Regions from separate parts of the Ensifer sp. Root558 genome, predicted to be linked through region 1. Evidence: predicted binding sites of a transcription regulator. Region 1 holds the regulator's gene; the other holds the start of a gene.

Region 1 (3,781 bases):
TCGGCGCATTGCCACCGGCACCCGCAAAGGGATCGTTCGCCGCTCCCTGACCGCCATTCGGGATCAAGGCGCTCACCGCCTCCTGGCACTTGAACATCTCGCTTACCGCCTTCATCGAATCACGCAGGCTGAGGCTCGCGACGACGCGCCCCTCGAAGGCCAGCGCCAAGGTGTTCTTGCGAACGAATTCGGTAAAGAAGTCGGTGTTGGAAAAGTTGACGACAAGGGCCCTGGCGCCGGTCAGATCAACACCGAACGCAACGGCCGGCCACTGACGACCACGGTCGAGCTGCAAGGCAACATCGTATTCCCGCTGCGGCTCGATGGACTTCCATTCGGCATTGCCGATCGAAAGAAACGCCAGGTTCGTCGATCCCCGCGGATAAAAGCCGATACGAAGGATAGCGCCGGCGTCATAGCTCGTCGCCGCGTAACACGAGCCGCCCAGGGAGCGATCGGATCCCACCGTCCAGGCGTTGATCCGTTTCCAGATATTCGAACGCCCTTCTTCGGCAGACGCCGCTCCAGCCGTGAGCAACAGGCCGAGCACCACCAACGACAATCTATGCATGCAACCACCCCACTTTCCACGCAAAGTTATCTTTTTTTAGAGGCCTGTCGAGACGGTGAAGGCCCTTCCCCGCAGGGATTTTTGCGCGCCCCAGGCCCGATGCGAAAGCTGGCAGCTCCGATGCATTCTCCGCGCCGGTCCATGAAGAACGGCCGAGACGAGGTTGAGATCGAGCGGCTGGCGCAAATCAGCCACAGCCTGCGGGCAAAGAGCTGTTGAACATGGCAGAGTGATCGCCATGCTTGCTGGACTTCGGAACGAAAGCGCGGTTCACATCGTTTACCAACCCGTAGTCCCACCCCTTCATCAAGTGGACGATCACCGTGCTTGCCGCCCTGCTTCTCGCTTCGATAGTCGCATCGCCCAATATGCCTGACGTCAAGCTCAGTGCCGCGACGGTGGATGAACTCCAGACCGATTTCGAACGGGCCGTGCCGTGCCATCAGATCGATGGACGCAATGTTTGGAAGGGCGCGCTCGCCTTCTACATCCAGTCCTTCGTTTATGACGGCGATACGCCCGTTGCGACCGATGCGGCCGACGCAGTGCTTCCGGAAGACAACAGCGCCGAAACGGTGAAGGAGTTCGAAGACGCCTGCTCGGCCTCGCAAGCGACTTAAGTCTCTCCGCGAAGAGAGCCGCGATTCGTTCGAATCACGCGCGCGATTGACCTGCCCGGCGCTGTTTTGGGACGCAACCGTCGCCGAAAACCGCCCCGCTCCCGCAAAAGTGACCAATCGCCCCCCACAGAAGCAGCCAATTGCCTGAATTCACGGAATTTTAGGCACTTGCGGAACACATATGGAACAGATAGTGTCTGTTCTTGATTTGTTTCACGCCTCTGGAGCGACGTGCCATGCTGACCCGCAAGCAACAGGAATTGCTTCTGTTCATCCACGAACGCATGAAGGAGTCGGGCGTACCGCCGTCTTTCGATGAAATGAAGGATGCGCTCGACCTTGCGTCGAAGTCCGGCATTCACCGTTTGATCACGGCGCTCGAAGAACGCGGGTTCATTCGCCGGTTGCCGAACCGGGCGCGCGCGCTCGAAGTCATCAAGCTTCCGGAAGCCTACGCCGCCGGCCAGCAACAGCCGCGCAGGGGCTTCTCGCCGAGCGTGATCGAGGGCAGCCTCGGAAAGCCGCCGGCCGCCGCTCCTGCCACGCCGAAGCCGGCGCCGGTCGCCGAAAGCACGTCTGTTTCCGTCCCGGTGATGGGGCGCATCGCTGCCGGCGTGCCGATCTCGGCGATCCAGAACAACACCCATGACATTACCGTTCCGCTCGACATGATCGGCAGCGGCGAGCATTACGCCCTCGAAGTAAAGGGCGATTCGATGATCGAGGCCGGCATCTTCGATGGCGACACGGTGATCATCCGCAACGGCAACTCGGCCAATCCCGGCGACATCATCGTGGCGCTCGTGGACGACGAGGAAGCGACGCTGAAGCGCTTCCGTCGCAAGGGCGCGTCGATTGCGCTCGAAGCGGCCAACCCCGCCTACGAGACGCGCATTTTCGGACCGGATCGCGTGAAGATCCAGGGCAAGCTCGTCGGGCTGATCCGCCGCTACCATTGAATTCCAGGCAGAACGCCGAATCAAAAGAGCCTCGCCACTGAAAGTGGCGAGGCTCTTTCCGTTTAAGGCGACCTGAAATCCAGATCGCTTATTCGTGGATCGTGTATTCGCCGAGTTCGCAGAGATCCTGCGTGTCCTCGGTCGTATCGAGGGCCGAGCCTTCCTCGAATTCGAATCGCATGTCGTATTTGCAGACGTCCCGCCCGTCGGCAATGGTGATCTCCATGCTCTCGCCGGGGTTCAGGACCTGCCGACCGAAAACATCGTCTTCCCATTCATTGACGCCGACCGGCGACGTATAGAAATTCGTCAGTACCGCGCCGGTGTTGTTCTTCAGCTGGAAAACCAGGTCGTCCGCGCGCGCCTCCATAGCGGTCGCCGCAAAACACGCCAACGCCGTCAGGATCAGTCTCTTTTTCATTGATGCCATTGCCTCCGTTCTTAATGTTGACGGACGCTACCGATACGGTTGATCTCAGCGGAGTCATCGTTCCCCCTCTACCGAATTCACCGAAGCGATAAGATCCGACGGAGGCATAGGCGACGTGGCTTGCGCGGACGTGTCGCGAATTTTACCGCGCTGCCCTAAGGCAGAACGCCAAACCAAATTTAACGAGGTGAGATTATTGGAGGCCTCGCCCGGAATTGAACCGGGGTACAAGGATTTGCAGTCCTCTGCGTCACCACTCCGCCACGAGGCCTCACAGCTCGGATAACCAAGCGTTGGCGCGGATTTAGAATGATTGCAGAAAAACCGCAAGAGGCATTTTCTGAAAAACGCGCCGTCGATTTGCAGGACGGATACTTTCCACAGAACGATCGACGATGTCCGCCGATCGTCTCCCAGCTGATCTCAGCACCAGGGCGTCGGGCGCCCTTCCCACGGCCGCACGAGCCCCTCGGAAACGAGTACACGTCCAAGAGATTGGTCACCGCGGGTGACCAGGCGCAGTTTCTCGCCGGCCTTGGCATCTGATCGCCCTCCCGCCGAGATCAGCCTGAAGTCGCCTGCATTCAGCAATTCGCGCAGGCGCTGCTTGGCGTAGAAGCCGCGCGAACGCTCCTTGTCGCAGCTTGCCTGGCGGATTCGCGGCGCATCGACATCGGCGACGCGGATCGTCTCGCCATGGAAGACGAAGGTCGCGCCATCGATCACGCAGTTGTCGTTGCGAATGCCGCAAAAATAGAACTGATCGGTACGGATGGATGCCGTCTTCACCTCTTCATTCGGCCGCACGAGAGGGGTTGGCGGCGTGACGCCGACATTCACCGACGGCACCGGGGCGGCCAGGGCAACCTTCGTCGCCGGGTTGGGCTTCGGATTCGGTTTGTGCCTATCCGCCTGCTGGGCAACGCGCTCCTGCGCTTCAGGAACCGCGCGCTGAGGCTTCGGCTTCGTTTCCGATCGCGATGCAAAGGCCATGACATCGGAAACCACCGGCCAGTGCCGCAACTCGGCGCGATGGTCGTAGGCCATGACGCCGCCAAGGGTGAGCGCTGCGGCCAGATACCACGGCGCCATGCCGCCCTGTTTGCTGGTGCTTCGGCCCGAACTGCGGCGTCGACGTTTCGTAGTGGCTTTGGCCATCGGTCCCCATCCTGATTCGAGACCGCATTATGCGTTTGATGGG
Region 2 (3,781 bases), on a different contig from region 1:
TAACCGCAGAAGGTGTCGCCGGCGCCGACGGTATCGACCGGCTCGATCTTCAGGCCCTTGGCGCGCTGGATCTCGCCTTCATGTACGGCCACCACGCCTTCGGCGCCGAGCGTGACGATGACCGTCTGGCCAGTCTCCGCGTGCAGCGCCTTCATCGCTTCTTCGCGCTCAGTGCTCCCGATACCGCTCTTGCCGGCCAGCAGTTCGAATTCGGTTTCGTTGGCAATGACGATATCGGCCATGCGGCCGAGGCGGGCTGCGTCCGGTGTCAGCGGCGCGATGTTGATGACCGAACGCACGCCCTTCTGTTTGGCGGCGGTGAGCGCCTTCTCGACCGAAGCGGCCGGAATTTCGAGCTGCAGCATCAAGGTATCGCTGGGCTTCATGCCGTCGACGGCCTTCACCGCATCGGCTTCATCGACCGTCGCATTGGCGCTGGCGACGACGACGATGACATTTTCGCCGTCACCGCCGACGAGGATATGGGCGGTGCCGGTCGGCTCGCTGACCGTCTTGGTCAACGACAGGTCGGTGCCTGCACCCTTCAACAGTTCGAGCGCGCCGTCGGCAAAGCTGTCCTTTCCTACCGCGCCTGCCATCTGCACCGTCGCGCCGGCACGTCGTGCGGCCAGCGCCTGGTTTGCGCCCTTGCCGCCGGCGGCGGTCGAAAAGCTGGTGCCGGCGACGGTTTCGCCGGGCTTCGGAAGGCGCGCGGTGGTGGCGATCAGATCCATGTTGATGGACCCAAAAACAGTAATCATGTGAAACTATCCTGTCGGCTTTGCGAATTGGGCCGGAGAGTGCCCGACAGCCTCAGTCCTCGTCAACCACCCGCAGGCGCAATTGCCCGACCCGATTGTCGACCGCGGCACGTGGTTCGTCCGCGTCCCGTGTGCCGCCTTCCGCTTGCAGCTCTAGGGCCTCGATCTTGGCCCCGCGGCGGGTGAGCTTGCTGGAGGAAACGAGGATGTCCTCGACATCCTTCTGGCTCATGGCGAAATGGCCCTGCAGCTTGCGCACGCGCTCGTCGAGACGGTCGAGATCCTCCATCAGCCGCGCGACTTCGCCCTGGATCAGGTGCGCCTGCTCGCGCATGCGTGCATCCTTGAGGATCGCCTGGATCACCTGGATCGACAACAGCAGCAGGGAGGGCGAGACGATGACGATCCGCTGGCGGTGCGCCTTCTGCACGATCGCTTCGAAATGCTCGTGGATCTCCGCAAAGATCGATTCCGAGGGTACGAAGAGGAAGGCGGTATCCTGCGTTTCACCTGGGATCAGATACTTGCCGGCGATGTCGCGCACGTGCGTTTCCATGTCGCGGCGAAAGAGTTGGGCGATCTGCTGGCGCCGCTCCGGGGTCGGAGCATCCCGCATCGCGTTCCAGGCTTCGAGCGGAAATTTGGCGTCGATGACCAGCGGCGGCTGGCCGTTCGGCATGCGGATGGTGCAGTCGGGCCGCACCCCGTTCGACAGCGTCGCCTGGAATTCGAAGGCACCCATCGGCAGCCCGTCGGCGATAATCGCTTCCATGCGCGACTGGCCGAAGGCGCCGCGCGTCTGCTTGTTCGATAGAATCGCCTGAAGTCCGGCCATGTCCTTGGCGAGCGACTGGATGTTGTTCTGGGCCGTGTCGATGACCGCGAGGCGTTCCTGCAGCCGGCGCAGGTTCTCGTGTGTCGCCTTGGTCTGCTCGCTGATCGAGGCGCCGATGCGATGGGTCATGCCGTCGATGCGCTGGCTGAGTGTCTGGTTGAGCTCCGCCTGCCGGGCGCCGAACACCTCGGCCATGGCCGCGACCCGCCCTTGCATCTCCGTCTGTGCTGCCAGCAGCATTGCCATCTGTTCCTGCCGCTCGTCGTCGCGGGGATTGCGCCGGCGCGAGAGCGCCATCAGGCCGGCAACAGCCAGCACAAGGCCGGCGGCAATCGTCAGATGGCCCAGGGTAATCGGCAGGGTGCCGATGAAAAACAACGGCTGGGCGAAGGGAAGGGGCGCGGGTTCCATGCGCCAAACCTAACAGATTCTCTCGCGAAGTGTAGATCAAAACAAGAACATATGTGCGCGGCGGTTAACGCCCGACGAGGGACGAGCGGGTGCCGCAGGTGGCAAGGCAATTTCCTTGCGCGTCGATGGAAAGATCGGCTATGGGAGCATCATGACCATCAAGCCGCTTATCATCCTTCCCGATCCTGTGCTTCGCCAGGTTTCAACGCCGATCGAAACCGTCGACGCGGACGTCCGCCGTCTGGCCGATGACATGCTCGAAACCATGTACGATGCCCCCGGCATCGGCCTTGCCGCGATCCAGATCGGTGTCGCCAGGCGCATGCTGGTGCTCGACGTTTCGAAAGAGGGCGACGAGAAGACGCCACTTGTCTTCATCAACCCCGAGATCGTCGCTTCGTCCGACACCTATTCGGTTTACGAGGAAGGCTGCCTGTCGATCCCGGACTACTACGCCGAGGTCGAGCGCCCCGCTGTCATCACCGTCAAGCACCTCGACCGCGACGGCAAGGAACAGACGATCGAGGCCGAAGGCCTGCTCGCCACCTGCCTGCAGCACGAGATCGACCACCTGAACGGCGTGTTGTTCATCGACCACATCTCCAAGCTCAAGCGCGACATGGTGATCCGCAAGTTCACCAAGGCTGCCAAGACGCGCGGCGCAAAGGCGATCTGAGCCTTCGATCGCGGAAGATCACGCGAAATTTTGAAGGCGGGAACCCATTGAACATTCCAGGAAGAGCGTGAAACGGCTTTCTTGGAATTGTCCTGTTTTTAGAGAATGAGATCATTTCGCCGTTTCCCCGCATGAAGTGATCTGAAAGGACGGAGTTACCGCCTTGTCGCTTCGCATCATCTTCATGGGCACACCGGAATTTTCGGTGCCGACACTGGCGGCACTTGCCGAGGCGGGCCATCAGATCGTCGCCGCCTATACCCAGCCGCCGCGGCCGGGTGGCCGCCGCGGGCTCGATCTGCAGAAATCGCCGGTGCACCAGGCGGCCGAACTGCTGGGTATTCCGGTGCTGACGCCGGTCAACTTCAAGGACGAGGCGGACCGCCAGACCTTCCGTGATTTCGACGCCGACGTCGCCGTCGTCGTCGCCTATGGCCTGCTTCTGCCCGAGGCCATCCTCACCGGCACCAAGCTCGGCTGCTACAACGGCCACGCCTCGCTGCTGCCGCGCTGGCGCGGTGCAGCCCCCATCCAGCGCGCGATCATGGCCGGCGACCACGAGACCGGCATGATGGTGATGAAGATGGAAAAGGGGCTCGATACCGGCCCGGTCGCCCTCACCAAGACGGTTCAGATCGGCGAGACGATGACCGGGGGCGAATTGCACGATCGCCTGATGCAGGTCGGCGCCAGTCTGATGCGGGAAGCGATGGCAAAACTCGAGGCCGACGATCTGCCGCTGACGGTCCAGGCCGAGGACGGCGTCGTCTACGCCCAGAAGATCAGCAAAACGGAAACCCGCATCGATTTCGCCCGTCCCGCCCGCGAGGTCCACGACCATATCCGCGGCCTGTCGCCATTTCCGGGCGCCTGGTTCGAACTTGAGATCGCCGGCAGGCCGGAGCGCATCAAGGTTCTGAACTCGGAGCCCGCTTCCGGCGAGGCCGAGGCCGGCACGGTGCTCGACGATAATCTGACGATTGCCTGCGCCGAGGGCGCCGTTCGGCTCACCCGCCTGCAGCGCGCCGGCGGCAAGGCGTTGGGTGCGGCCGACTTCCTGCGCGGAACGCCGGTTGCGCCCGGCACGAGGCTCGGCTG

Evidence for each region. The regulator LexA, encoded in region 1, represses DNA repair genes until DNA is damaged. The targets are predictions, from matches to a motif close to TGTTCNNNNTGTGTTCNG.
Region 2: ASD63_RS15135 (DNA recombination protein RmuC) is a predicted target of LexA. The motif match lies at 2,040-2,057, and genes of this name have one in related genera.

Annotation. Positions count from the first base shown of each region.
Region 1 covers NZ_LMGC01000035.1:359,632-363,412, reverse strand. The annotation lists gene ASD63_RS28205 (hypothetical protein) at 1-571, opposite strand, end outside; gene ASD63_RS28200 (hypothetical protein) at 895-1,191, shown strand; gene lexA (transcriptional repressor LexA) at 1,428-2,150, shown strand; gene ASD63_RS28190 (hypothetical protein) at 2,239-2,571, opposite strand; tRNA gene ASD63_RS28185 (tRNA-Cys) at 2,778-2,851, opposite strand; gene ASD63_RS28180 (thermonuclease family protein) at 3,004-3,738, opposite strand.
Region 2 covers NZ_LMGC01000012.1:360,920-364,700, forward strand. The annotation lists gene ASD63_RS15130 (ribokinase) at 1-761, opposite strand, end outside; gene ASD63_RS15135 (DNA recombination protein RmuC) at 814-2,007, opposite strand; gene def (peptide deformylase) at 2,159-2,683, shown strand; gene fmt (methionyl-tRNA formyltransferase) at 2,847-3,781, shown strand, end outside.